DNA from 4 places in the Rhizobium sp. BK619 genome. Region 3 is predicted to be linked to each of the others. Evidence: predicted binding sites of a transcription regulator. Region 3 holds the regulator's gene; each other region holds the start of a gene.

Region 1 (7,398 bases), on a different contig from region 3:
GCAGCCGCGCCGGATGATGAAGACTGCGATGCGGCGGCGAGTTCGTCCGCCGAAACGACGCCGTCGCCATTCTTGTCGAGGCTGGAAAGCGGAGACTGGTACTGGGATAGTGTGCTGCCGAGAGATGAAACACTGGTCACTTGAACCTCCTTCGAAAAGTTCGTCGTGAAGCCCGCCTTTCATGGACGGGCAGGTTCCGGGCTAAGCTGATTTGCGCAAAGCGTCAAAGCGACGTTTTGACACGTTAACTTTTCGGTTACCAAATATCCTATTGGAATTATTGCATTTTCATAGTCGAAGGATTCGCTCGAACGGCGTCCTGCACCGATGATATCATGAGATCGTGCCGGCGCGGCTTGCGGAACGGGCGTTGAGCGCTGCGCCCAATCTCGCCACGACGGCTTTTCGTTCGCGTTCCGGAGCGCGATGCTGGAACAGGCGTTCGTGATGTCGCCCGAAAACCGCTCACACTTTTCGGCATCATGCTCTGGGCCGATCTTGCTCCCGGCTGCGATTTCTGCCTTTCTTGCTCAGACGCAAGCCGGAAGCGAAACCATGTCCGACGCAGAGCCGAACGAGAAGATCGATGCGACGTTCCGCAACGGATCGCTGACGGCGACCGGGATCATCCTCGGTTTCTCGCTCAATTTCATCAGCCTCTGGGTTTCCAATCCCAATGACTGGAGCCGCATCGATCTGCTGCCGATGTCGTTCCTGATGGTCGGCATCGCCATTCAGGTGAAGGTGTTTGCCGATCTCTTGGCGCGGGACTCGCTGCTTGCCGTCAAATACGACCGGTCGCGCCGGCTCTTCCTGATCGGATTGTCGATCGTCGCCGTCGGGATGGGGATCGCCCTGATGAACGATATCCTCGGGCTCGGCAGCATGCGGATGCTCGGGTAAAGGGTCTCGCGTCGCGCCGAGGTGATTATCACACGCGCTCGACGAACCCGTCCAGCACCCGCTTCTGCCCGGCCCGGTCGAACTCGATCGTCAGCTTGTTGCCTTCGATGCCGGTGATGTTGCCGTTGCCGAATTTCAGATGGAACACGCGGTCGCCGAGGGTGAAGCGTGAAGGCTCCGACGAGGTGGATTTTGCCACCAGTTCGCCTTCGATCGTCCGTCCCTTCGGGCCGCTTTCGCCATAGCCGATGCGTTCGACGGCGTGGCCGGAGCGGGAACCCCAATTGTCGCGCGTGGCATCGGTCTTGTTGGCCTGGGCACGTTTCCAGCCGGGGGTGGAATAGGAATTGGCAAAAGGCTCGGCCTTGTCGAAGCGGGACTGGCCGTAGCCGCCGCGGCCGTAGCCACCATAGCTCTGCTCCATTTCGGCGACCTCGACATGGGTTTCCGGCAGCTCGTCGAGGAAACGCGAGGGCAGGGTCGATTGCCATAGCCCATGGATGCGGCGGTTGGAGACGAACCAGATGTGGCAGCGGTGCTTGGCGCGGGTGATGCCGACATAGGCGAGCCGACGTTCCTCCTCCAGGCCGGCGCGGCCGCTTTCATCGAGCGAGCGCTGATGCGGAAAGAGGCCTTCCTCCCAGCCGGGCAGGAAGACGGTGTCGAACTCCAGGCCCTTGGCCGAATGCAGCGTCATGATCGAGACGGCATCGAGGTTCTCGTTGGTCTCGGCATCCATGACGAGAGAGACGTGTTCGAGAAAGCCACGCATCGACTCGAAGCTCTCCATCGAGCGGATCAGTTCCTTGAGGTTCTCAAGGCGGCCGGGCGCTTCGGCGCTCTTGTCGTTCTTCCACATATCGGTATAGCCGGACTCTTCGAGGATCTGCTCGGCAAGTTCGGTATGCGATGTGTTTTCAAGCAGTTCCTGCCATCGGCGGAAAGATTGAATCACATCGAAGAGGGCTTTTCGCGCCTTCGGCTTCAACTCGTCCGTTTCGATGATGTCGGCGGCTGCCGCCAGCATCGGGATATCGCGGGCTCGCGCGTAGTCATGCAGCGCGCGCACCGTCGTGTCGCCCAGGCCGCGCTTCGGCGTGTTGATGATGCGCTCGAAGGCGAGGTCGTCGGAGGCTTGAGCGACCAGGCGGAAATAGGCCATGGCATCGCGGATTTCCAGGCGCTCGTAGAAGCGCGGGCCGCCGATGACGCGGTAGTTGAGGCCAAGGGTGACGAAGCGGTCTTCGAATTCGCGCATCTGGAAGGAGGCGCGCACGAGGATCGCCATGTCGTTGAGCAGATGCTTGCCGCGCTGAAGCTGCTCGATCTCCTCGCCGATGGCGCGGGCTTCTTCCTCCGAATCCCAGGAGGCGTGCACCTGCACCTTGACGTCTTCAGGATCGGAGCGGTCGGTGAACAGCGTCTTGCCAAGCCGCCCTTCATTATGGGCGATCAGATGGGCGGCGGCTCCAAGGATATGTTCGGTCGAGCGGTAGTTACGCTCGAGCTTGATGACCTTGGCGCCAGGGAAATCCTTTTCGAAGCGCAGGATGTTGTCGACCTCGGCGCCGCGCCAGCCATAGATCGACTGGTCGTCGTCGCCGACGCAGCAGACGTTCTGCGGCTCGCCCTTGGCGCGCTGGGCGAGGAGCCGGAGCCACATATATTGAGCGGTGTTGGTGTCCTGGTACTCGTCGACGAGGATATAGCGGAAGCGGCCGTGATATTCCTTCAGGAGATCGGGGTTCTTGCGGAAGATCGCGATCGGATGCATCAGCAGGTCGCCGAAATCGCAGGCGTTCAGCGTCGTCAGGCGCGCCTGATAGGCGAAATAGAGATCGCGGCCGCGGCCGTTGGCGAAGGCGCGGGCGTCGCCCTCGGGGATATCGGCCGGACCGAGCCCCTTGTTTTTCCAGGTGTCGATCATGCCGGCGAACTGCTTGGCCGGCCAGCGCTTGTCGTCGAGACCTTCGGCCTGGATCAGCTGCTTGATCAGGCGGACGACGTCGTCGGTGTCGAGAATGGTGAAATCGGAGCGCAGGCCGACGAGTTCGCCGTGGCGGCGCAGAAGTTTGACGCCGATCGAGTGGAAGGTGCCGAGCCAGGGCATGCCTTCGACGGCGCCGCCGACCAGCAGCGCGATGCGCTCCTTCATCTCGCGGGCCGCCTTGTTGGTGAAGGTGACGGCTAGGATCTGCGAAGGGAAGGCGCGGCCGGTATTGAGGATATGGGCAATGCGGGTTGTCAGCACGCGCGTCTTGCCGGTGCCGGCGCCTGCAAGCACGAGGACTGGGCCTTCCAGGGTTTCGACGGCTTCCGTCTGCTCGGGGTTCAGCCCGGCGAGATAATCCGGCCGGCTGCCGCCGTCGCGGGCGGCCATGGCGCGGGCGGCAATGCCGCCGGTGGCGGGCGCCCTTCCGGCGGGTGCGGCAGGCGGCTGCGGCTTGCGCGCCATCTCGCCCGGCTCTTCGTCGAAGAAGGGAATATCGTCGAAACTATTGCTCATGGCGCGTAATGTAGTGATTCGGGAAGGAAAGACCAGAAAAGATGTTCTGCTTTCATTCCCAAGCCGCCGCTATCCCAAGGGGTTTGCGCATGGCGGCAAGTCTCCTGGACACACGGCGGCGACACGACGGAAAAAATCAGCCGCGCTCTGTCGGAACCCGCGCCGGCGGGGCGTCCTTGGATCATCGGACAGTGGTCCGGGTCAACCGTCAACAAGGAGGCTGTATCATGGCGAAGGTCGTTTCAAATCTCTGGTTCGCGGAGGAAGCACGCGAAGCCGTCGAATTCTATGTGTCCGTCATCCCGGATTCCAGGATCGGCCGCACCACCATCCTTCCGGCGGAAACGCCGAGGGGGCCTCCCGGCAGCGTCGAGCTGATCGAGTTCACGCTTGGCGATCAGGCCTTCCTGGCGATGAAGGCCGGCCCGCTCGATAGCTTCAACCATTCCTTCTCGATCGCGATCCTGTTGGAAAGCCAGGCCGAGATCGATCGGGTCTGGGAAGCGTTCCTCGCCAACGGCGGCACGCCGGAGGCCTGCGGCTGGCTGAAAGACCGTTGGGGCCTTTCCTGGCAGATCGTGCCGCGCATGCTTTCCGAGATGATCGCCGACGATGATCGCGCGCGGGCCAAACGCGTGACCGAGGTAATGCTTGGTATGGTCAAGATCGATGTCGCCGCGCTGGAGAAGGCATTCAACGGCTGAATTGCGCCGGCGGCGAATCATTCGAACGATTGGCTCACGGCCGGCATGCGGCCGTTTCCACCATCTCCGGCGTCGATCGGCACATGCTGTCCAGCGTCGACTCTGCGCAGATTTTGCTGCCAATCGTCGATTTTTCCGGAACTCGAATCACGGGCGACATTGCACACCCTTTTCATCTTTCTGTCACGTCGCGAAATGTGCTGATACCGCACGGGTGCTTTTTTCAACTATAATGAGAAACAGTTTCGTAGAGTAAAAATAACCGGTGCATGCACGTTTTTGTGCGTTGCAAGAAACAGCCGGTGAGCGTCGAATATACCTACGAAATTATTGATTCTTAGGAACGTCGTAGCCATCTCGATGGTTATACGACTTTGAGCCTGCGGCATAACCTTACTGGAGGGCCCATGCTGAACGAATCCGTATTCGATGCGTTTACGCGCAGTTACGAAGCGCGCCGCGAAACCGATATGTCGGTGGCCGAGTATCTCGATCTCTGCAAAAAAGACCCGATCGCCTATGCCAACGCGACCGAGCGCCTGCTCGCCGCCATCGGCGAACCGCAGATGGTCGACACTGCGAGAGATGCGCGGCTCGGCCGAATCTTCATGAACAGGACCATCCGGATCTATCCGGCTTTTGCCGGCTTCCACGGCATGGAAGAGACGATCGAACGTATCGTTTCCTTCTTCCGGCACGCGGCGCAAGGGCTCGAGGAGCGCAAGCAGATCCTCTACCTGCTGGGCCCGGTCGGCGGCGGCAAGTCGTCCCTGGCGGAACGGCTGAAGCTGCTGATGGAGGTTCATCCGATCTACGTGCTGAAGGCGGGCGACGAAATCAGCCCTGTTTTCGAAAGCCCGCTCAACCTCTTCGATCCGGAGACGATGGGGGCGCTGCTCCAGGAGCAATACGGCATCCCGCTGCGGCGCCTAAACGGGCTGATGAGCCCGTGGTGCCTGAAGCGGCTCGACGACTTCGGCGGCGACATTTCCCGCTTCCGCGTGGTCAGAATTCAGCCTTCGCGGTTGCGCCAGATCGCCATCGCCAAGACCGAGCCCGGAGACGAGAACAATCAAGATATCTCGTCGCTGGTCGGCAAGGTGGACATCCGCAAGCTGGAAACCTACTCCCAGAACGATCCCGATGCTTACAGCTATTCGGGCGGGCTCAACCGCGCCAACCAAGGCGTGCTTGAATTCGTCGAAATGTTCAAGGCACCGATCAAGATGCTGCATCCGCTGCTGACGGCGACGCAGGAGGGGAACTATATCGGCTCCGAGAATATCGGCGCCATCCCCTTCTCGGGTATCGTCCTTGCCCATTCGAACGAAGCGGAATGGCAGACCTTCAAGGCCAACAAGAATAACGAGGCCTTCATCGACCGCATCTGCGTGATCAAGGTGCCCTATTGCCTTCGGGTGATGGAAGAGCAGAAGATCTACGAGAAACTGATCGAAGGATCGGAACTAGCGGATACCCCGTGCGCTCCGGCAACGCTCGAAATGCTGGCCCGTTTTTCGGTGCTGTCTCGCCTGCGCAAGCACGAGAACTCGACGTTCTTCTCGAAGATGCGCACCTATGACGGCGAGAGCCTGAAGGAAACCGATCCGCGCGCCCGCAGCGTTCAGGAATACCGGGATGCGGCCGGCATCGACGAGGGCATGGACGGCATATCGACACGTTTCGCCTTCAAGGTGCTCGCCTCCACCTTCAATCACGACACCACGGATATCGGCGCCGACCCTGTGCATCTGATGTATGTGCTGGAACAAGCGATCCGCCGCGAGCAGTTTTCCGACGATGTCGAGAAGCGCTATCTGGAATTCATCAAGGCCGATCTTGCGCCACGCTACGCAGAGTTCATTGGCAATGAGATTCAGAAGGCTTATCTTGAATCCTATGCGGACTACGGACAGAATCTGTTCGACCGCTACGTCGACTATGCCGATGCCTGGATCGAAGACGTGGACTTCAAGGATCCCGATACCGGCCAGCTTCTCGACCGCGAGCTCCTCAACCAGGAACTGACGAAAATCGAAAAGCCGGCGGGAATTGCCAACCCGAAGGATTTCCGCAACGAAATCGTCAAATTCTCGTTGAGGTCGCGGGCAGCCAACGGCGGAAAAAATCCGTCTTGGACGAGCTACGAGAAGATCCGGGAAGTGATCGAGAAGCGTATGTTCTCGCAGGTCGAGGATCTTTTGCCGGTCATTTCCTTCGGATCGAAGAAGGATTCGGAAACAGAAAAGAAGCACAGCGAATTCGTCTCGCGCATGGCCGCGCGGGGTTACACGGAGAGGCAGGTTCGACGCCTCGTCGAATGGTACATGCGCGTCAAACAGGCAAGTTAATGCGGAGCCACCATGCACATTGTCGACCGTCGGCTAAATCCGCGCGGTAAAAGTCTGGAAAATCGGCAACGGTTTCTTCGGCGCATGAAAGGCGCCGTGCAGCAGGCGGTCAAACGTTCTCTGCAAAACCGCAACATCCGCGATGTACTCGACGGCGGGGAGATCAGCCTGCCGATCGACGGAATGGCCGAACCGAGCCTTCGCAAAGGCGAAGGCGGCACCGCAGATCACATCCTGCCGGGAAACAGAGCCTTCGTCGAAGGCGATATCATTCCGCGCCCGCCAGGGGGCAGGGGTGGAAAGCCAAAGGATGCGGGCGAGGGCGATGGTGAGGACGGTTTCCGTTTCGTGCTGACGCGCGAGGAATTCCTCGATGTCTTTCTCGACGACCTGGAACTGCCCGACCTTGCCAAACGGCGCCTAGCCGAAACTGAAGAGGAAACGCCGTTGCGGGCCGGCTATTCCGTGTCCGGATCGCCGTCCAATATCGCCGTCGGCCGCACGACGCGGCTGGCGATGATGCGCCGCGTCGCGCTTCACCGTCCGCGCCGAGAAGAGATCGAAGCCCTGCAGCGGCAGATCGAGGAATGCGAGGACGACGAGAGCCGCCTGGCGCTCGAGGCGAAACTCAAATCTTTGACGGAAAAAAGCCGACGCATTCCCTATATCGATCCGCTCGACGTGCGGTACCGCCGTTTCGAAAACGAGCCGAAACCCGTGGCCAAGGCCGTGATGTTCTGCCTTATGGACGTCTCCGGCTCGATGTCGGAACACATGAAGGACCTCGCGAAGCGGTTCTACCTGCTGCTCTATCTCTTCCTGTCGAAGCGCTACAAGAAGGTGGAGATCGTCTTCATCCGCCATACCGACAAGGCCGAGGAAGTCGACGAGGAAACCTTCTTCTACGGCCCGGCAACCGGCGGCACGCTGGTGT
Region 2 (7,398 bases), on a different contig from region 3:
GACATTTCGCCTCACCGGCAACAATCGATTCACCATTGTTGGCCGTGAAAATCACGCTAGAATGCTATCATGGCGGCGTCTCCACGGAGGAATAGGGAGGCGCTGCACCCTTTGTTTCTGTCGACAATCGTGGAGGAGCATTGATGGCAACTGAAAAATGGGACAGCCCGGTCAAGGTCGGTTTCGAAGATGCCGACGCGCGAACGGTCAGCGGGCCGTTCGATGCGCTGAAATGCCTGGCGGATTTCTGGCCGAACTCGCGCGGGCTGCGTTATATCAAGGCGCGCAGCACCTGCCGGGCAGCACTTGACGGGCGCAAGAGCGTGGAAGAGGCGCGAGCTGAATTCCTGGCGGCGGCCGAAGAGGCGAAGCTGAAGTTGCATTAGAGCGGCCAAGCGTCCGACAGGACGCGGAAGCACGCTCAGCCACGTTGAACTCGTCCTTCGGCCGATTTCCGTAAACGGAGCGTGCCGGAACGGTGCAACGCTTTAATTTACTTAACCCTGCATCGAACTTGTGGCGGGTTTTGGTGCAATGGGCGTTGTGCCCGGGACAGGTCTATTCATAAAAGACACGCAGCCATCATGATGATGGTCAGAGGCTCGTCACCTCTGCGGGAACGCAGGCGAGCCTCGTTTGAGCAGGACTGTTTTCAGCAGTCCGCGCCGCCCTCACTTTCCACCTCGATATAACCGACACCGATGATCGTGCCATCGCCCGCGCGGATGAAGGAGGGGAGATACTGCGGTTCTGCCGGCGTGCAGGCGACGGCGCCGGTATATTCGTTGAGGGCAACCTGGTCCTTCGGCAGCGCCGAATAATTCGTGCCGGTTTCCAGCGAGGCATAGGCGGAACCGGCAAAGACGCCGGCCGATATCATGGTGATTGCCGAGAGGCGAGGAAGCGACTGCATGAGGGGTCTCCAGCGTTTCGATCCGGCATTTCAACCCGCGGAAGGGCACTTGGTTCCCTCAGCGCCGCAACAGGCGACTGTGCACATAACCTTGGCCGACGATGCTTTCGGCGATTGCGACCGCCCGCTCGACATCGCCGCGCCGGTGCACGAAACCGTCGAGGATGACATAGGCGCCCAGCATGTCGACGATGATTTCCTCAGCGTCGAGATCGGCGGCGGCGTGAAGGGCGCTCTCGACCGAAGCGCGCGTCGCCGCCTCGCCGTGGCCCTGCCGGCCGGATTCGTCATGGTCGGTGAAGCCGGGAAACCCGATCACGTCAGTGTCTCCTAAGGTTGGTTGATCTCAGTTAACGCCGCAGCAGGGCTTTCGTTGCGACCGGTTCGGCGCGATATTCGAGCGTGATTTCTGCAAGCCCCGGTGTGGCCTGCCCTTGGCGGAAGCCGCTGCGGTTTCCATATCTGGCTTGGAGCCGACAGAGGGATGACGACGATGAAAGTGCTGCTGCCCGCCTTATTCCCCGGGGCATTGTTTGCCGTGGCCTTGCTCGCCGGCTGCTCCTCCGCCGATAGCCCGGCGCTGGACCCTATTCCCGGCAGCATCACCTATGGCGGCCAGCCGCGGACGAAGCTGACCAAGTCGCCGGTCGGCAGCGCGGTCCACCACCAGTTCTACGACGGGACCGGTCAGCGCGTAGAAGAGACTTATATTCTTCAGCCGGATCGCAGTCTGAAGCTGGTGCGGCGTGTGGTGGGACCGGATTTCCCCGATTGAAGCCCCCCGGGCACCTCAATGCTTGACAGCGGCTGAAATCGCGAACATTCAAGGAACATCTAATCTTCCCCAGTGATTCTGCGGGAGCCCGACCGGACGGCTGGATGTATCTCGAAAAGCTCAATCCCCAGCAGCGCATGGCCGTCGAGCATGGCACGCTCACCGACGGCAGCCATATTGCCGGGCCGCTGCTGGTCATTGCCGGCGCCGGTTCGGGCAAGACCAATACGCTGGCGCATCGGGTTGCCCATCTGATCGTCAAGGGCGCCGATCCGCGCCGCATCCTGCTGATGACCTTCTCGCGCCGGGCCGCCGCCGAGATGGCGCGGCGCGTCGAGCGCATCTGCCGCGATGTGCTGGGTGCGAATGCCGGTGTGATGGCCGATGCGCTGAACTGGTCCGGCACCTTCCACGGCATCGGCGCGCGGCTGTTGCGCGATTATGCGCAGCAGATCGGCCTCGACGCCGATTTCACCATCCATGACCGCGAAGACAGCGCCGACCTGATCAACCTCATCCGGCACGATCTCGGCTTCTCCAAAACGGAAAGCCGGTTTCCGGCCAAAGGCACCTGCCTTGCGATCTATTCCCGAGCGGTGAATTCCGAGACGGCGCTCGATCAGGTGCTGCGCGACGCTTTTCCCTGGTGCGCGACCTGGGAAAAACAGCTGCGCGAGCTTTTCGCCTGTTATGTCGAGGCGAAGCAGAGCCAGAACGTGCTCGATTACGACGACCTGCTGCTCTACTGGGCGCAGATGGTCGGCGAAAGCGTGATTGCCGAGGATATCGGCAGCCGCTTCGACCATGTGCTGGTTGACGAATATCAGGACACCAACCGGCTGCAGGCCTCGATCCTGATGGCGCTGAAGCCCCAAGGCCAGGGGCTGACTGTCGTCGGCGACGATGCCCAGTCGATCTATTCCTTCCGAGCGGCGACGGTGCGCAATATCCTCGATTTTCCCGCAGCCTTCAGCCCGGCCGCCAATATCGTCACGCTCGACCGCAACTACCGCTCGACGCAGCCGATCCTGGCCGCGGCCAACGCCGTGATCGACCTCGCCTCGGAGCGCTTCACCAAGAACCTGTGGACCGAGCGGCAATCTGCCGAGCGGCCGCGCCTGGTCACGGTGCGCGACGAGGCCGACCAGGCGCGTTATGTCGCCGACATGGTGCTCGACAACCGCGAGGAAGGCCTGACACTCAAGCAGCAGGCCGTGCTCTTTCGCGCCTCGCATCACAGTGGACCGCTGGAGGTCGAGCTGACCCGGCGCAACATTCCTTTCGTCAAGTTCGGCGGGCTGAAATTTCTCGACAGCGCCCATGTCAAGGACATGCTGGCGGCGCTGCGCTTCGCACAGAACCCGCGCGACCGGGTGGCAGGCTTCCGGCTGATGCAGATCCTGCCGGGCGTCGGGCCGTCGACGGCGCAGAAGGCGCTCGACCTGATGGCCGAGGATGCGAGCCCGATAACGGCGCTGGCCGCCATGCCGGCGCCACCGCGCTCCGGCGAGGACTGGACTGATTTCGTTTCCATGCTGCAGGAGATGAAATCGGGCAAGGCCGGCTGGCCGGCGGAAATCGAGCTGGCGCGGCAATGGTACGCGCCGCATCTGGAGCGGCTGCATGAGGATGCGGCGACGCGGCAGGCCGATCTGCTGCAGCTCGAGCAGATCGCCGGCGGTTATGCCTCGCGCGAGCGTTTCCTCACCGAGCTCACCCTCGATCCGCCGGATGCGACCAGCGACCAGGCCGGCGTGCCGCTGCTTGACGAGGATTACCTCATTCTTTCCACAATCCATTCCGCCAAGGGCCAGGAATGGACAAGGGTCTTCATGCTGAACGTCGTCGACGGCTGCATTCCGAGCGATCTCGCCGTCGGCGCCACCGCCGAAATCGAGGAGGAACGCCGGCTGCTCTATGTGGCGATGACGCGCGCCCGCGACGGTCTCGACCTTGTGGTGCCGCAGCGCTTCTTCACCTATGGGCAGAATGCCCAGGGCGACCGGCACGTCTATGCCTCGCGCAGCCGCTTCATTCCGGCAACGCTGCTGCAATTCTTCGAAGCCTGCAGCTGGCCGCAGGTGAAATCCGAGGCGGCGGCGCAAGCGCAGGCGCGGCAGGTGCGCATCGATGTCGGCGCCCGCATGCGCGGCATGTGGCGATAATCAGACGAAGTCAGAGTGATAGCGGCGGCTCGGCCGGTTTCAGGAATCGCTCGACCGTTGCCGGTTCCACGGCCTCGACACTTGCCGGCGACCATTTCGGATTGCGGTCCTTGTCGATGACGGCGGCGCGGATGCCTTCGAAGAAATCGGGATTATCGAGCATCTGCAGGCAGGCGCCGAGTTCACGGCCAAGGCATTCCGCAAGCGAGGCGCTGCGGCGGCCGGCTCTGAGCAGCGCCAAAGCCAGCTTCAGGCTGGTCGGCGAACGGGTCGACAGCACCCGGTGGGTCTCGGCGGCGAAGTCGCCCTCCTCCCCGGCAAGCGCTGCCAGGATTTCCTCGACACTGTCGAAACGAAAGGCGCGATCGATCATCGCGGCATTCTGCCTGAGCCGGCTTTCTCCCGCAGGCTCAGCAAGCCCCTGCAAGAGGGCATCGACATCGCTGGACAAGCTGCCGCGCGGCAGGGCCGACAGCGCCTCAATCACCGCGCCGAGCCGCGACGACGCGATCTGACGGTCGGCAAGCCCTGCGTGGATTGCGTCGGCGGCACCAATATCGAGCCCGGTCAGGCCGAGCCATGTTCCGGCCTCGCCAGGTGCCTTCGGCAGCAACCAGGTGGCGCCGACATCAGGGACGTAGCCGATGCCGGTTTCGGGCATGGCAAGCCGGGTGCGCTCAGTGACGATGCGGTGGCGGCCATGCGACGACAGGCCGACGCCGCCGCCCATGGTGATGCCGTCCATCAGCGCGACATAGGGTTTTGGGTAGACGGCGATCTGATGGTTGAGGCGGAATTCTTCGCGCCAGAAGGCGCCTGCGAGGCCATCGCCGGCGCGCGCACTTTCATGCAGGGCGCGGATGTCGCCGCCGGCGCAGAAGCCGCGTTCGCCCTCCCCCGCCACCACGACACTCGCCACCTCGGCATCTGCGGCAAAGCCATCAAGGGCCTCGGTGATCGCCCGGACCATCGGCAGCGTCAGGCTGTTCAGCGCCCGCGGCCGGTTGAGCCGGATGATGCCGGCAGTGCCCCGCCGTTCAATGATGACTTCGCCGTCCTGCATGGTTTACCTCCGCTGCTGGAGCCTTCCTGATCCGATTGAAGCATCTGCCCAGGAAAGGCTCGTAACCATGAATAGACGACGATGCAGCGTCGCTCCAGTCGATTTACAGCAGGCGAGATCGATCGCTCAGGCCGACAGCGAATTGCGGGCAATGGCTTCGGCTTCGCAGCGGGCGGCGTAGTCGATGGCAAGCTCCAGCGGCAGCGGCCGCGAGAAATGATAGCCCTGCGCCAGGCGAACGCCCATCGCCTTCAATCCCTCGGCGATCCCTTCGCTTTCGACGCCTTCGGCAACGGAGGCGATGCCGAGATTCTGGCAGAGATTGGCGACCGAGCGGGTGATGTTCATGCAACGGGCGTCGCGATCGAAATTCATCACGAAGGCCTTGTCGATCTTCAGCTTGTCGAAGCCGAGACGGTGAATATGGCTGAGGCTCGAATAGCCGGTGCCGAAATCGTCGAGCGCGATGGAGATGCCGGCCGAGCGCAGCATTGCGATGACCTTGTCGGCGGTGTCGAAATCGGAAAGCAGTGCGGTCTCGGTGATCTCGAATTCGATGCGCCGGGGATCGATGCCGGAGCGAGTGATCATGCCTAGCAGCGCCATCGATGTCTCATGGTCGCAAATATCACGCGCCGAGAGATTGAAGGAGAGCTTGAGGTGGCGGGGAATGATTGCCAGCGCTTCGAGCGCCTTGGCAAAAAGGATGCGCGTCATCCGGCCGATGACGGCGGTGCGCTCGGCCGCGGGAATGAAAGCTTCGGGGCTAATGCGGCCGAAGCGGGCGCTGTCCCAGCGGGCAAGCGCCTCGTAGCCGACGACGCGGCCGCTCTTCAATTCGACGATCGGCTGATATTCGAGTTTCAATTCGCTGGCAAAATCATTCGCCTGCAGCTCGAGTTCGATCAGGTGGCGCTGGGTCAGGATCTTCTCGTGCTCGGCCGAGAAGAATTCGACGCCGCTGCTGCGCTTGCTCTTGACCTGGTAGAGGGCAAAATCGGCTTTCTCGTAGAGATCCTCGGCGGTGTATCTGCCGATCTCGGGATAGACGATGCCGCAGGAGCCGAAAACGCGGACCGAGCCGTCGGGGATTTCGTAAGGGTCGCGGACCGCGGCGCAGAGCGCCTGGCCGAGATCGGCAATCGCCTGGCGTGTCATCGAACAGGGGAAAATGATGCCGAACTCGTCGCCGCCGAGGCGGGAGACGATGCCCGCTTCGCCGACCAGCGCGGCAAAGCGGCGGGCCGTCTCCTTGAGCACGAGATCGCCGGCGGCATGGCCGAAGACATCGTTGACCGGCTTGAAGCCGTCGAGATCGAGAATGCCGAGAACAGGCGGCGCGGACGGATCCTTCTGCAACCGTTTTTCGAGCGAGAGAAAGAAGCTGCGGCGGTTGGCAAGGCCCGTCAGCTGGTCCTGCAGCGCGTTGCGGCTGTTGACAAGGTTGAGCTCCTCGGCTTCCGCCCGCTTCTGCTTCAGTTCCTCGGTCAATTGCACCAGGCCGACGAAATTCTGGAAATAGCTGTCGATCACCCTGAGGAAGGGCAGGATCAGGAAGAGGCCGCTGACGGCGGTCGCGACGAAAACGGGATTGCCCGAGAACATGAAGGTGGCGATCATGGCCGAGAAGGTGATCACCGTGGTCAGCGCCGCCGCCATCGGCAGATGCATCAGGCAAAAGATGCAGGAAATGCCGGTGACGACGAGGAAATAGGCGATCTGGCCCTGCTGGGACGCATCGCCATACTGGTAAAGCGCGATCGCCCAGCCGCCGAAAGCAACAGTCAGGATGGCGGCACCCGATATGGTGATCTTCATCAGCCGGTAGGCGCGCTCGGCCGTGACGTTCTCCTTGCCCCTGATCTCCCACCAGCAGAGTCGGAAGACACAGACGATGCTCAAGGCGACGGGGATATAGAGCGAGAGCCAGAGCGGGGCGGATTCAAGGTGGGTGATTGCCACCGCAAGGGCGTTGATGACCAGGAGAACATAGAGAATGGGGATCTGCGACGACAGAGCCCGAAACTGCGCCGTCAGAAGCGTCGGGTTGTCTTTTTGCAGCTGCAATGAGGCCAGAAACTTCTTCATCTTCCCTTTTCCGTCGGCCAGAGCCGGCCAGAGAAAGCTTGATCATTCCTTATTCACGTGACGGCATGCGAGGCATGGGGCGGTAACGGTCCGACGCCGGTCTAGAACGACGCGGCCGCCAGCGCCCGGTGGATGCTGTGCAGGTCGTCGACGTTTCTGTTCGCTAGGAAGAGTTCCCAATCGAGCGAGCTCTGGACGATGGTTTCCAGCGAATCGTGCCTGGGCTTCCACTCGAGCACCTGCCGGGCGAGCGAAGCGTCAGCGACGACGCTGGCGGAATCGCCTGCGCGGCGCGGCGCCATGTGGATCTTGAAGGAATGTCCGTGCAGGCGGGTGACCATGTTCAGCACGTCGAGCACGGAATAGCCGCTGCCATAACCGCAATTGGCAACGA
Region 3 (7,398 bases):
CACGCGGACGCGCCGCCGACGTAACGGTAGAGCGGCAGGCCGGAGGCCTGGGCGGCAGCCTTGGCGACGGCCAGCGACACGCCGAGAATGGCGTTGGCGCCGAGGCGCGACTTGTTCGGCGTGCCGTCGAGCTCGATCATGATGTTGTCGATCTGGATCTGGTTTTCGGCATCGATGCCGCCGATCGCGTCGAAGATCTCGGTATTGGCCGCATCGACCGCCTTCTGCACGCCCTTGCCGAGGTAGCGCTTGCCGCCGTCGCGCAGCTCGACCGCCTCATGCGCGCCCGTCGAAGCGCCCGAGGGAACGGCCGCGCGGCCCATGCTGCCGTCTTCGAGATAGACATCGACTTCGACGGTGGGGTTGCCACGGCTATCGAGAATCTCGCGGGCGATGATATCGGTGATTGCAGTCATGGGTTCTTCCTGCTCGGTGGGTGATCAATCGTTCGAAGCCTGTCATAATCGAAGGCGTGCAAATTACAATGGCGCATTGCACACCTTCGATCTGCATGTCTGATCGTCGCTATAGCACGAACATGTCAGGCTTTTGACTGTCAGCCCTTGGCGACGGCATCGAAGGCCAGCAGCTTTTCCAGCAGCCGCGGCATGTCCTTGAGATAGACCATGTTCGGGCCGTCGGACGGTGCATTGTCCGGGTCCTGGTGGGTTTCGACGAAGACGCCGGCAATACCGGTCGCTACCGCTGCGCGCGCCAGCGTTTCCACGAATTCCCGCTGCCCCCCGGAGGAATCGCCCTGCCCGCCCGGCTGCGCCACGGAATGGGTCGCATCGAAAACGACGGGGGCGCCCATCGACGCCATGATTGGCAGCGAGCGCATGTCGGAAACCAACGTATTATAGCCGAAGGAGGCGCCGCGTTCGCAGAGCAGCACGTTCGGATTGCCGCTGGCGTTGAGCTTCTTCAGTACGTTCCTCATGTCCCAGGGGGCGAGGAACTGGCCCTTCTTGACATTGACGGCACGGCCGGTCTCGGCGGCGGCGATCAGAAGGTCGGTCTGACGGCAGAGGAAGGCCGGAATCTGCAGGACATCGACCACCTTTGCCACTTCGGCGCATTGCTCGGCGGTGTGAACGTCGGTCAGGACCGGAAAGCCGAATTCCTTCTTGAGATCGGCAAAGACCTGCATGCCCTTTTCAAGCCCGATGCCGCGCTCGGCCGACAGCGAGGTGCGGTTCGCCTTGTCGAACGAACTTTTGTAGACGAGGCCGATGCCGAGCTTGGCGCAGAGCTCTTTGAGCGTCCCGGCAACCATGAAAGCGTGGTCGCGGCTCTCCATCTGGCACGGGCCGGCAATCAGCGACAGGCGGCCGGTATTGGAGAAGGTGACCTGGCCTGCGCCCTCGCCGATCCTGACTTCAGAATTCGTATCAGTGCTCATCGTGTTTCCTCGAAGGCGAAGAGCGTGCCCTGCCCGGGCGCCGGCTTCACCAGAATGCGATTGTTCTTGCGCGTGTAGGTCACTCCGTTAGCAGCCAAATGCGCTTCTGTCACGGCAAGATCGGCGACAGTGAAGAGGATAGCCCGGCCGCGCAGGCCGCGGTCGGCGGATGAGACGGCGATCTCGAAATAGGCCTCCAGCCCCTCCGGGGTCATCAGGCTGATTTTCGCGTTCGGCGCGGCGATATTGACGCCGAAACCGGTTTTTTCGACGGCCGACTGCGCAGCGGCAAGGCCGACGAAGGCCGCGAATGCGGCGGGTTCCGGCGCGCAAAGCGCAATCTCGGCAATGCCTGTTACGCCATTGGCATGCGTCTCCAGCGCGCGGCGGTCGGACGGCAGCGGATTGATGCGCTCGACGCTGAAGAGGAAGAAATCCGGCGCGCGCAACTCAGCGGCAAAGGCCAGCTTGAAGCCGGCAATGGTCTCGAAACCATCAGGCATTTTCATCGGTCGGCTGAACTGCAGCATCTCGCCGGCGCTCGATCCGCTGCCGGCGAAGTGGCGATGATCGCGGCCGGCATCGCTGGTGGCAAAGGCCACCGCGGAAAGCCCCTCCTCGCCGCAACGGAAGCGGAAGGCTCGGTTGCGGGCAGTGAAGACATTGCCTTGCCGCGCCGACGCCTCGCTCTCTTCGACGCTGGCGATACCAAGCGGCTCCAGATAGGTCTTGTCGGCAAAGAAGACGCAGGCATTCTCCGTGCCGAAGGGATGGCGGGCATCGGCGGCAACGGTGAAGCCGAGCTTGCCGAGCCGCTCGCGAGCCAGATCGATATTGACGACGGGCAGCACCACATGATCCAGCGGGTGCGGTTTGGCGGAACGCTCGTTCATCATATCCCTCCCTCAAACGACAAGAGATGTGCGACAGCGCCACCCCCATTGCAAGACATGTGTGCCAATCCGGCGAATGAAAATAAAAATCTCAACGAGTTGGCGGCAAGTTTTACGGAAATTTAGCACCTTGCGGAACACATATGGAACATATAGTGTCTGTTCTGGATTTGTTTCAATCAGGGGTCACACGCCGATGCTCACGCGCAAACAACAGGAGCTTCTCCTTTTCATTCATGAGCGCATGAAGGAATCCGGCGTTCCGCCTTCTTTCGACGAGATGAAGGATGCCCTGGATCTGGCCTCGAAATCCGGCATTCATCGCCTGATTACGGCGCTCGAGGAACGCGGATTCATTCGCCGCCTACCGAACCGCGCCAGGGCGCTCGAGGTCATCAAGCTTCCCGAAGCCTATAGCCCCAGCATCCAGCCCCGGCGCGGCTTTTCGCCAAGCGTCATCGAGGGCAGCCTTGGCAAGCCCCAGCCGGCTGCTGCCCCCGCGCCTGCAAAACCCGTCGCCGACAACGGCAACTCGGTCTCGGTGCCGGTCATGGGCCGAATCGCTGCCGGCGTTCCGATCTCGGCGATCCAGAACAACACCCATGACATCGTTGTTCCCGCCGACATGCTTGGCTCCGGTGAACATTATGCGCTGGAGGTCAAAGGCGATTCGATGATCGACGCCGGCATCTTCGATGGCGACACGGTGATCATCCGCAACGGCAGCACCGCAAGCCCCGGCGACATCGTCGTTGCCCTCGTCGATGACGAGGAAGCGACACTGAAGCGCTTCCGCCGCAAGGGCGCCTCGATCGCACTTGAAGCGGCCAACCCGGCTTACGAGACCCGGATCTTCGGGCCGGACCGCGTCAAGGTGCAGGGCAAACTCGTCGGCCTCATTCGCCGCTATCACTGACACCGGACAGGCCGGATTCGGTAAAACTGTTGCTGCGCCAGTCATAGGCGCGCTGGCGCATCCACGGCCGCGACAGCGTTTCGAATGCGGTTGCGACCTCCAGGCCGGCATCCGCGAAACGCAACTCGACGGAACCGGTCCTGCGCAGCGTCTCACCGGTGAAGAGCGTCGCGCCTGAGCGGCAGCTGTTGAAACGCAGACGGACCGGCGTCACGACGATATCGGCCGAATCGCAGGCCGGACCGAGATAAGCGGCATTGTCGATGATGGTTACCACACGGCCATTGCCAAGCCTCGATGTGCACCAGGCCTTCTTGACGCAGGAAAAGCGGTTTGTTTCTCCGCCCGCGGCAGCCGCCCGCATTGCTGTCCTTGCTTCATTCTGCTGCTCGCGGGAAAGCCTGACGCGGCGGTCTTCTCCCTCCGGTGGGATAGCGGGGCCATCCAGCATCTTCGGCGGGTGATGGGTCGGCAGGACCAGCGCTCTTTGCCACTGGTCGAAGATGAAATCCGGCGGGTTTTCACGATTGGAAGCCATTGCCGCGGTCTCGACGAGCGCGACCAGACCGCCGTCCTCCGAAATCACCAGATCCGGCGGCCGCGGAACCGGCAGAATCAGCACCAGAAGCGTCGAGACGGCGAGGATCGATGTGCCGGCATGGCGAAGCCGGGTACGCAGCAACGTCAGCAGCAGGAAGCCTGCCACGGCGACGGCGAAATACCAGGCGGGCAAGCGGCCGACGCCGATATCGCCGCCCCAGCCGGACACCGTCTTGGCGACTGCGATCACCAGATCGAGCCCGAAGCCGACCACCTTCCAGAGCGGAGCGTCCAGACCGAACGGCATGAGCAACATCGCCAGCAGCCCGGCCGGCATGACGATGAAGGAGATGATCGGCATCGTCGCGAGGTTTGCCGGCAGGCCGTAAGCGGTCAGGCGATGAAAATGCTCGATCGAAAACAGCGCCGTGGAGAAGCCGCCGATCAGCGAGGTCAGGAAGACGCCGCCGAAGAAACCGGCGACCGCAACGACCGGCCGGAAGACCGGCAACTTCAGCCAGGCGTTTTCGCGGATGCGCCGGTCTTTCCACAGCTGATAACCCGATACCAATGCCAATGTCGCGGCAAAGGACATCTGGAAGCTCGGACCCAGGACTTCGGAGGGCGAAATGGCAATGATGACAAGGGCCGAGAGAACGACATTGCGCAGGCTGATCGACGGCCGATCGAAGAAGACGGCGATCAGCATGATGGCCATCATGATAAAGGCGCGTTCAGCCGAGACCCCGAAGCCGGAGATCAGGTAGTAAGCGGTGACGGCGATGAGCGCGCCTGCTGCGGCGATCTTCTTGGTCGGATAAGCCTGGGCAACGCCCGGAAAGAGGCTGAGCAGCATCCGGAAGCCGACGAAGAAGATGCCGGCCGACAGCGCCATGTTGAGGCCGGAGATCGCAACAATATGAGCAAGACCGGACTGGCGCAGCGCTTCCGTCGTCGCATTCGAGATGGCGCGCCGCTCGTCGGTCACCAGTGCAGCGGCAAAAGCGCCGGTATCGCCGGGCAGGATCGACCGAATGCGGTCGCCGATGCGGCTGCGCAGTTGGTAAAGCCATTCGAGCATTGCTTCCGATGTCGATCTTGCCGGCTGCGGGCCTGCCTGCAGATCGGCTTTCTCCGGCGCGCCATAGAAGAAGCCGTTTGCGCCGATGCCGTCGAAGTAGGCACTGAAGGAGAAATCGTTGAGCTCGGGCAGCGCTGGGCCCGCCGGCGGCGTCAGCCGCGCCCTGCCGGTGATGATGTCGCCGATCTCGAAAGGTGTATCGGCGCCGCGGACGATCGCGGTGATGCGTCCCGGCCACCGCTTCAGCTCCGGCTTCTCCGTCCCGGTGACGGAAAGGATGTAGCGCCAGCGCCCACGGCCATCACCTTCCCGCCGTTCGACACGGCCGGTCACCGTCGTCGTCACGGATGAATCGAGCATCACGGTCGAAGCCCGCCAGCTCTCGAATTGGGCCGAGAGCATGCCGCATGCGAAAAGCGCCAGCGCCATGAAGCTGGCCCGCAACACCGGCCGGCTGGGGCCGGCGACGAGAACCACGACCGCCGGCGTCGCCAGGCAGAGCAGCGATGCGATGAGGGGAAAATCCGACGGCGCCAGAAACCAGAAGGCCGCCCCGGCGCCGAGGAAGACCGGCGAGAACAGCAGCAGTCGGCCATGGTCGGTCTCCTCGCCCAGCATGCGGATTCCGGCACGCAGCGATTGCGAGGCCGCGGCCGGCAGCCGGTGGCGCAACGGCATCGCAGACTGCGTCCTTGCCGGCCGATTCACCACGGCGGGCGCGGAAAAACCCGGGGAATCGGCCAAGCCGGCGCCCGCTTCCGGCCGCAATTCGACTGTCGTCAATTCCTCCATGTCCCGCCCAACATCACCCGCACCCGCGGCCAGAATGCAACCTTCAATCAAAACGAGCAAGAATAATCGATTGAAATATGAGGGAAAATCGCCACCGCCAAAAGAGCAGTCGAATCATTGGCTTCCGCTATGCGCGCGGCTCATCGCTGCAGTGCCTAAAAGGTGATACCGCAATGCACAAAATGCCGTCACGGTAACTTGGCATTAGCTTCGCGATCATATAGCTATCGGTGAGGACGCTTAACCCCTATGGCGCTTTTATGGCGCCACCGCCATTTCGGAGGATCAGCATGACGGATCAAAGCGCTACAATAAAAATCGGTGACAAATCTGTCGACCTAGCCGTCAAGAGCGGCACGATCGGCCCGAGCGTCATCGATATCGGTGCCCTCTACAAGAACACGGCTTCCTTCACTTACGATCCGGGTTTCACCTCGACTGCATCCTGTGAATCGAAAATCACCTATATCGACGGCGACGAAGGTGTGCTGCTGCACCGCGGCTATCCGATCGAGCAGCTGGCCGAGCATGGCGACTTCCTCGAAGTCTGCTACCTGCTGCTCTACGGTGAACTGCCGACCACCGCGCAGAAGAAGGATTTCGATTATCGCGTCACGCACCATACCATGGTGCACGAGCAGATGAGCCGCTTCTTCACCGGCTTCCGCCGCGATGCGCATCCGATGGCCGTCATGTGCGGCTGCGTCGGCGCGCTGTCGGCTTTCTATCACGACTCCACCGACATCACCGATCCGCACCAGCGCATGGTCGCCAGCCTGCGCATGATCGCCAAGATGCCGACGCTTGCCGCCATGGCCTACAAGTACCATATCGGCCAGCCCTTCGTTTATCCGAAGAACGATCTCGACTACGCCTCGAACTTCCTGCGCATGTGCTTTGCCGTGCCTTGCGAAGAATATGTGGTCAATCCGGTGCTTGCCCGCGCCATGGACCGCATCTTCATACTGCATGCCGATCACGAGCAGAACGCCTCGACCTCGACCGTCCGTCTCGCCGGCTCGTCGGGCGCCAACCCGTTTGCCTGCATCGCAGCCGGCATCGCCTGCCTCTGGGGCCCCGCCCATGGCGGCGCGAACGAAGCAGCGCTCAACATGCTGCATGAGATCGGCTCCGTCGATCACATTCCGGAATATATCGCCCGCGCCAAGGACAAGAACGATCCGTTCCGCCTGATGGGCTTCGGTCACCGCGTATACAAGAACTACGATCCGCGCGCCAAGATCATGCAGAAGACGACGCATGAAGTGCTCGGCGAGCTCGGCATCAAGGACGATCCGTTGCTCGAAGTGGCGATGGAGCTGGAGCGCATCGCGCTCACCGACGAATATTTCATCGAAAAGAAGCTCTATCCGAACATCGACTTCTATTCCGGCATCACGCTGAAGGCGCTGGGCTTCCCCACGACCATGTTCACCGTGCTCTTCGCGCTTGCCCGCACCGTCGGCTGGATCGCCCAGTGGAACGAGATGATCGAGGATCCGGAGCAGCGCATCGGCCGTCCGCGCCAGCTCTATATCGGCGAACCGAAGCGCGACTACATCCCGGTTTCGAAGCGCTGATCGCTTCGGCCAATATATCGGCTAGAGAAGAAGAAAACCCGGTCAGAGACGACCGGGTTTTTTCTTGTTCAGCACCTCGAGCAGGATTTCGGCGGCATGTTCGCCAGGCGGTTTTTCCGTCTGCATGCGCTGCCAGATGAGATCATAGCCTTCCTTCATCGCCTTGAGCTGGTAGGTGTCGGCCGACAGCCTTT
Region 4 (7,398 bases), on a different contig from region 3:
AGGTGCTGGCGACCGGCGGCACGGCCCGCTTCCTCGGCGAAAACGGCATCACCGCCACCAAGATCAACAAGGTGCTGGAAGGCCGTCCGCATATCGAGGACGCCATCCGCAACCGTCAGGTCCAGCTGGTCATCAACACCACCGACGGCAACAAGGCGATCTCGGACTCGAAGTCGCTGCGCCGCGCGACGCTGATGCAGAAGGTGCCTTATTACACCACCATGGCAGGCGCCGAAGCCGCGGCCCAGGCGATCAAGGCGCTGAAGGCGGGCAATCTTGAAGTGCGGCCGCTGCAGAGCTACTTCGCCTGAGATAGAGCAATTCCAGCGGCGCCATCGCTCGGTGAGCGGTGGCGCCGCTTCACCGGAATCACTTTATCCGGCGGACGCCATAAGCCGCTGAATCTCCAGCATATCGTTGCGAAATCGCACCATCTCCTCCGCTTTCAGCCGCTCGTCGGGAATGCGCAGCAGATAGGAGGGATGCACCGTCACGAAGAGCGTGCGTCCTCCTTCGATCGCCATCGCCTTTCCCCTGACGTCCTGCAGACGCTCCTTTACGTCTGTCAGCGCCGCAAGCGCGGTCGCCCCCATCGCGACGATCAGCTTCGGCTTGACGAGCGCCAGTTCCAGATCCAGCCACCAGCGGCAATGCTTCACCTCGCCCATATTCGGCTTCTGATGGATACGGCGTTTGCCGCGCGGCTCATATTTGAAGTGCTTGACTGCATTGGTGACATAGAGCGCCGAGCGGTCGATGCCGACATCCGCGATCACCTGGTCGAGCAGCTTGCCGGCCGGGCCGACGAAGGGGCGCCCGGCGATATCCTCCTGATCGCCCGGCTGCTCGCCGACGAACATCACCTCCGCATCGCGCGGCCCCTCCCCGAAGACGGTCTGTGTCGCCTTGGCATGAAGCGGACAGCGGGTGCAGGCGCCAGCTTCGGCGCTCAGCGCTTCGAGCGTGCCGGCCGGCGCTTCGGGTTCTATGGGAAGGTTGCGGGCAGCCTCCTGAAGCCGGTCGTGAAAGGGCAGCGATTGCGTTGCCTCGCGCGCGGCCATGGCCCGCACCTGGCTCTCGGCGGAGGCGATCAGCCCGGGGATAAGATCGGCTTCCGGCAGGTTCTTCCAGTATTTTTTCGGCATTTCCGCCTGCATCGCCTTCAGCTTCAGCCGCGCCGGGTTGAAGATGCTGACATAGTAGGTGCGCCAGAGATCATCGGTGGCATCGGTGAGATTGGGCTTCTCGCAGGGCGCGTCGCTGAGCGTCAGCCGCGCACCGTCCCAGGCCGCCGACCCCTTGGGCGTGGCGATCAGCCAGTCCATATCGGTGAAGCGCCGTTGGAAAAATGGCGCCGTGCGCCTGACGATATGATGGTCCGGCTCGAACCAGGCGATGAATTTTCGACGGCCCGCCGCTGCCGCACCAACCTCTTTGAAACGGACGAAAGCCGTCATCTTGTGGGCGTCGCGCCGGACATTTTTTGCCATCAGGCGAGCCCGCACGACATCCTCGTCGGAGGCCACTTCGAGCAGTTGCCGGTCCAGCTGCAGCCGCCAGAGCAGGCGGTAAAGCAAGGAGAAGCGCGCCGGGTCGGAGTGGCAGAGAACCGTCTCGGCAAGCTCGATAAAGGCGGGCGGCACCGTCATCGGCTTGCGTGTCACCGGCGCCGGCGGCATGGCGTCGCGTTGAAAGGCAAGATCCGCCTCTGCGCTTTTTTCCCGCCAGTCGATCTCCTCAGGCAAAATGCCGGCGGCCGCGAAGGCGCGCGCGGCGTCGCGCCATTCGGCGAGATCGCCCCGTCCTGCAAGAACGACCCGGCGCATCATAGCAGCGACAATTGTTCAGGTTTCGGCTCGAACATGGCGCGAAGGTCCGGGCGGTCGATCAGCCGGCGCGGCGACCAGCCTTCCGCCGAGATGAAGGACTGAACCTTCTTGATCGAGATGCCGAGCCGCGACAGATCGTCGAGCCGCAGCCGGCGAAAGCGTCGAGCCGAAACGATTGATTTGACCGTCTTCGTGCCGAGACCGGGAACGCGCAGTAGGCGTTCACGTTCGGCCTTGTTGATATCGACGGGAAATTCGGCCCGGTTCGCCAGCGCCCAGGCAAGCTTCGGGTCGAGGTTGAGGTCGAGCATGCCGCCGGTCTGGCTGGCAGTAATTTCGTCGATGCCGAACCCATAGAACCGATAGAGCCAGTCTGCCTGATAGAGCCGGTGTTCGCGCATCAGCGGCGGCTTGATCAGCGGCAGGTTTTTCGATGAATCCGGGATCGGGCTGAAGGCGGAATAATAGACACGCTTCAGGCCGTAGCTGCTGTAAAGCCGGCCGCTGGTCGCAAGGATCGTCGCATCATTCGCGCCGTCGGCACCGACGATCATCTGCGTGCTCTGGCCGGCCGGCACGAAGCGCTGACGCTTCTTCGTGCGCAGCGTCGGCTCGCCGGCGGCCTCGATCTTCAGCCTCAGATCGCCCATCGATCGGCGGATATTGGCGGGCTTCTTTTCCGGCGCAAAGCGGCTGATGCCGTTATCCGTCGGCAACTCGATATTGAGCGACAGCCTGTCGGCAAAAAGCCCTGCCTCCTCGATCAGGCGCGGCGACGCCTCCGGGATCGATTTCAGATGGATATAACCGCGAAAATTATGCGTCACGCGCAGTTCGCGTACGATGCGGACCATCTCTTCCATCGTGTAGTCGGACGAGCGTATAATGCCTGAGGAAAGGAACAGGCCTTCAATATAGTTGCGGCGGTAGAATTCCAGCGTCAGCCAGATCACTTCCTCGGGCGTGAAGCGCGCCCGTTCGACATTGCTCGACGAGCGATTGATGCAATAGGCGCAGTCGTAGATGCAGAAATTGGTCAGCAGTATTTTCAGAAGCGAAATGCATCGCCCATCCGGGGCATAGGCATGACAGATGCCGGACCCCTCGGTCGAGCCGAGCCCGCCGCTTGCCGCCGAATCGCGTTTCACCGTGCCGCTGGAGGCGCAGGAAGCATCATATTTGGCAGCATCAGAAAGGATAGCCAAGCGTTCTGTTAGCGACTTCTTCATTAGTATGTTCACTATATGTTCTTACGGACAAAGTCAATCGCGGCGATCCTGGCTTAACCGCGTTATTGCGCCTGATGACCCGCCGTGGCAGTGGCTCGCTTTTTCCTCTATGCGAATTTTCTGGAAATCGGCCTTGGCGATCTGCTATAAGCACTTAACTAGGATTGTGGCACGGTTCCGAAGCTCCCCTTCGGGACCTGTTTTCTTTTGTGTTCGCGCCTACTGCGTGGATACAAGGCGTGAAGGACAGAAAAATGGTTGAAAAGGTACCAATGACACCGGGTGGTTTCGTCAAGCTGCAGGAAGAACTGCGCTGGCGTCAGCAGGAGGAGCGCCCTCGAATCATCGAGGCGATCGCCGAAGCCCGTGCCCATGGCGACCTTTCCGAAAACGCCGAATATCACGCCGCCAAGGAAGCCCAGAGCCACAATGAAGGCCGCATCAGCGAGTTGGAAGACCTGACGGCGCGCGCCGAGGTCATCGACCTGACGAAGATGTCCGGCGACAAGATCAAATTCGGCGCCAAGGTGAAGCTCGTGGACGAGGACACCGAGGAAGAAAAGACCTACCAGATCGTCGGCGACCAGGAAGCCGATGTCAAAGCCGGCCGCATCTCCATCTCCTCACCGATCGCCCGCGCGCTGATCGGCAAGGAAGTCGGCGATTCCATCGAGGTCAATGCGCCTGGCGGCTCCAAGGCCTACGAAATCCTCCAGGTTTCCTGGGGCTGATCGCCCGCCACAGACGAGACCCCTCCCTTGCCTGATATGCGTGACGTCGAGATCATCGCGCCCAATTTCAAGCGCCGGCTCTCCGGCGTCACGTCGACCATCGTCCAGCTCATCCCCTGCCAGATCCGGCTCGGCATGAGGATCGCAACGCTCGGCCCCGGCCTGCCGGAAGGCTTGGCGAAGCTGAGATGGTCGCAGCTCCTTGGCCTCTGGCGCCCGCCGGCGCGCCGGCGGCGGCGTGTCTGGCACGCCCGCCGCAACAACGAGATGGCCGTCGGCATCCTGCTTCGCTATCTCCTGCGCATGCCGCTGAAGCTGCTCTTCACTTCGGCCGCGCAGCGCCGCCATACCGCCTATACAAAATGGCTGATCCGCCGCATGGACGCGGTGATCGCGACCAGCGACCGCTCCGGCTCGTTCCTCGAAGTGCCGCACACGGTCATCCAGCACGGCGTCGACCTTTCGCTGTTCCATCCGCCGGAAACGGCAGAAGACGGCATTGCCGCCACCGGCCTGCCCGGCCGCCATCTGGTCGGCTGTTTCGGCCGCGTGCGCCATCAGAAGGGCACCGATCTTTTCGTCCGGGCAATGATCGAACTCCTGCCGCAGCACCCGGAATGGACGGCTGTTGTTTCCGGCCGGGTGACGGCCGAGCACACCGCCTTCGCAGACAAGCTCAAGGCGGATGTCGCCGCCGCCGGCCTCAGCGAACGCATCCTCTTTCTCGGCGAAGTGCCCGATATCAAGGTCTGGTATCGCCGCCTGACGCTTTATGTCGCCCCCTCCCGCAACGAGGGCTTCGGCCTGACCCCGCTCGAAGCCATGGCGTCTCGAACGGCGGTGGTGGCATCCGACGCCGGGGCCTATGCCGAACTCATCGCCGAAGGTGAGACCGGCTCGGTGGTGGCTGCCGGCAACAGTGAAGCGCTGACACGGGCCATCGCCCCCTATATCGCCGATCCCGGTCTGGCGATCGCGCATGGCGAGAATGCGCTGCGCCATGTCAGAGCGAATTTTGCGCTGGAGAAGGAAGCAAACGCCATCGGCGCTGTTTACACCAGCCTTCTCGGCGACAACCGCGGCTAAAGGCAAAAACTGCCCCTCACCCTAACCCTCTCCCCGTTCTGACGGGGAGAGGGGACGTGCCCCACGAGGCGTTGGTGAGAGACCGAAGGTCGCGGCTTGTCTCCTTCGCCCCGCAGGCGGGGAGAAGGTGGCGGCAGCCGGATGAGGGGCAGCCCTCACCGATCTCCTAGGCCGAAATGTCGCGTGGATATTGAGCTCCTGCGCGTTTCGCGACCAGCGGGAAACGGCAGAAAACGACGAGTAGAGAACGAAGTTTACCAACAGGCAAACGGCCCGTCGGATAACGGGCCGCTGCAAAGATTGCCAACAATCGCTGATTATTCCGCCGGCTGAAGTCCGGCAGCCGGAGCGCCTTCCTCGGCCTGGCCGCCCAAGGCTCTGGCGAGCTGCGCGGTATCCAGTTCGTTTTCCCAGCGTGCCACGACGATCGTCGCCACGGCATTGCCGACGAGGTTGGTCAGCGCCCGGCATTCCGACATGAAGCGGTCGATGCCGAGGATGAGCGCCATGCCGGCGACCGGCACGGAGGGCACGACGGAGAGCGTGGCGGCAAGGGTGATGAAGCCAGCGCCGGTGATGCCGGCGGCACCCTTCGAGCTCAGCATCGCGACCAGGAGCAGCAGGATCTGGTCACCCCAGGAGAGGTTGATGCCGGTTGCCTGGGCAATGAACAGCGCTGCCAGCGTCATGTAGATGTTGGTGCCGTCGAGATTGAAGGAATAGCCTGTCGGGATGACGAGGCCGACGACCGAGCGCTTGCAACCGGCCTTTTCCATCTTGTTCATCAGGCCCGGAAGTGCCGCCTCCGACGACGAGGTGCCGAGAACCAGCAGCAGCTCTTCCTTGATGTAGCGCAGCAGCGCCAGGATCGAGAAGCCGTTATAGCGGGCGACGGCGCCGAGAACCACGAGAACGAAGAGCAGCGAGGTGAGGTAGAAAGTGCCGATCAGCATGGCGAGATTGGCGATCGATCCGATGCCGTACTTGCCGATGGTGAAGGCCATGGCGCCGAAAGCGCCGATCGGGGCAGCCTTCATCAGGATGGCGACGAGCTTGAAGACCGGAGCCGTCAGGGCGTTGAGGAAATTGACGACCTGCTCACCCTTTTCGCCGACCATGGCAAGCGCGATGCCGAAGAGCACCGAGAAGAACAGTACCTGCAGAATGTCGCCATCGGCAAAGGCGCCGACGATCGTCGTCGGAATGATATTGGTCAGGAAGCCGACGATGCTCTGCTCATGCGCCTTCGAGGCGTAGGTGGCGACGGCGGTGGGATCGAGCGACGCCGGATCGATATTCATGCCCGCGCCGGGCTGGACGACATTGGCGACGATCATACCAATGACCAGCGCCAAGGTCGAGAAGGTCAGGAAGTACAGCATCGCCTTGCCGGCGACGCGGCCGACCTTCTTCAGGTCGCTCATGCCGGCAATGCCGGTCGCCACCGTCAGGAAGATCACCGGAGCGATGATCATCTTGACGAGCTTGATGAAGGCATCGCCGAGCGGCTTCAGCTGCGCGCCGAGCTCGGGATAGAAATGGCCGAGAAGGATACCCGCGGCGATGGCGGCGAGAACCTGAACGTAGAGATGGGAATAGAAGGGCTTCTTGCCCTTGCTGTCTGCGACTGCATCGAATGGTGCTGCGATCATGATGTCCTCCTTAAGGCTCGCCCGGAACGAACTCCGGCCTCCCGAGCCGTTCGCTTCAATCCAACAGCTCAGCCGTTGTTGCCATCTCCTTCGCAATCACCGTGCCAGTTTTGGCGTCCGCATCCAAAATATTGATTTTATTCAATAAAAATTTTTAAGGCCGCTGACAACCCATTAATAAATGCGGAAATCCGCACAAATCCATTTGCAACCAGTGCAGAAAAATGCACAAATCCGCCATGTCCCTGTCCCTGTCCCTGTCATCGCTGTGGCCTTCCCTGCCCCTGCGGCACCGCATCCGCCGGATGTGGTGGGCTTATGCGGTGATCGCGCTTGTTGCCGCCGCCCTCGGCCTGTGGGCAAGCGGCGAGATCGGCCGGCGCCATGCAGAGGCGGCCCTCGAAGAACAGGCCCGCACCGATGCCAGGCTGAATGCGGCATTGCTGCGCACGGTTCTCGAAAAATACCGGGCGCTACCCTTCGTGCTGTCGCAGGATACGGCACTCGCCGCAGCGCTTGCGGGAAACGATGCCGGCACCTTCGAGCGGCTCAGCCAGAAGCTGGAGATGCTGGCGGCGGGCACCAAGGCGGCGGTCATCTACGTCATCGACAAGGACGGCATGGCGGTTGCGGCCAGCAACTGGCGCGAACCGACGAGCTTTGTCGGCAACGACTATCGTTTTCGGGAATATTTTCAGGGAGCGGTCGCTGAAGGACAGGCCGAGCACTTCGCGCTCGGCACCGTCAGCAAAAAACCCGGCCTTTATATCTCCGAGCGGATATCAGGCAGCAGCGGGCTGCTCGGGGTCGTCGTGGTTAAGGTCGAGTTCGACGACGTCGAGGCGGATTGGAGCGCCACGGACGCCCCCTC

Evidence for each region. Region 3 encodes LexA, which represses DNA repair genes until DNA is damaged. Its sites were predicted from a motif close to TGTTCNNNNTGTGTTCNG; they were not measured.
Region 1: the regulator LexA is predicted to act here: its motif matches at 3,452-3,469, upstream of FHX14_RS19475 (UvrD-helicase domain-containing protein).
Region 2: the regulator LexA is predicted to act here: its motif matches at 1,729-1,746, upstream of FHX14_RS27565 (ATP-dependent helicase).
Region 4: the regulator LexA is predicted to act here: its motif matches at 3,064-3,081, upstream of FHX14_RS20245 (putative DNA modification/repair radical SAM protein).

What each region holds. Positions count from the first base shown of each region.
Region 1 is NZ_JACIBH010000010.1:30,529-37,926, reverse strand. It holds gene FHX14_RS19485 (EF-hand domain-containing protein) at 1-140, opposite strand, end outside; gene FHX14_RS19480 (hypothetical protein) at 556-903, shown strand; gene FHX14_RS19475 (UvrD-helicase domain-containing protein) at 932-3,409, opposite strand; gene FHX14_RS19470 (VOC family protein) at 3,637-4,113, shown strand; gene FHX14_RS19465 (PrkA family serine protein kinase) at 4,521-6,464, shown strand; gene FHX14_RS19460 (YeaH/YhbH family protein) at 6,477-7,398, shown strand, end outside.
Region 2 is NZ_JACIBH010000016.1:50,208-57,605, reverse strand. It holds gene FHX14_RS27585 (DUF982 domain-containing protein) at 144-386, shown strand; gene FHX14_RS27580 (hypothetical protein) at 653-913, opposite strand; gene FHX14_RS27575 (BON domain-containing protein) at 972-1,232, opposite strand; gene FHX14_RS27570 (hypothetical protein) at 1,407-1,688, shown strand; gene FHX14_RS27565 (ATP-dependent helicase) at 1,793-3,853, shown strand; gene FHX14_RS27560 (enoyl-CoA hydratase/isomerase family protein) at 3,864-4,916, opposite strand; gene FHX14_RS27555 (EAL domain-containing protein) at 5,043-7,004, opposite strand; gene galE (UDP-glucose 4-epimerase GalE) at 7,106-7,398, opposite strand, start outside.
Region 3 is NZ_JACIBH010000004.1:205,194-212,591, forward strand. It holds gene eno (phosphopyruvate hydratase) at 1-416, opposite strand, end outside; gene kdsA (3-deoxy-8-phosphooctulonate synthase) at 557-1,402, opposite strand; gene FHX14_RS09070 (VOC family protein) at 1,399-2,295, opposite strand; gene lexA (transcriptional repressor LexA) at 2,492-3,211, shown strand; gene FHX14_RS09080 (ComEC/Rec2 family competence protein) at 3,192-5,624, opposite strand; gene gltA (citrate synthase) at 5,915-7,204, shown strand; gene lpxB (lipid-A-disaccharide synthase) at 7,247-7,398, opposite strand, start outside.
Region 4 is NZ_JACIBH010000010.1:190,426-197,823, forward strand. It holds gene carB (carbamoyl-phosphate synthase large subunit) at 1-311, shown strand, start outside; gene FHX14_RS20240 (UdgX family uracil-DNA binding protein) at 375-1,826, opposite strand; gene FHX14_RS20245 (putative DNA modification/repair radical SAM protein) at 1,826-3,058, opposite strand; gene greA (transcription elongation factor GreA) at 3,313-3,789, shown strand; gene FHX14_RS20255 (glycosyltransferase family 4 protein) at 3,817-4,875, shown strand; gene FHX14_RS20260 (dicarboxylate/amino acid:cation symporter) at 5,193-6,527, opposite strand; gene FHX14_RS20265 (sensor histidine kinase) at 6,752-7,398, shown strand, end outside.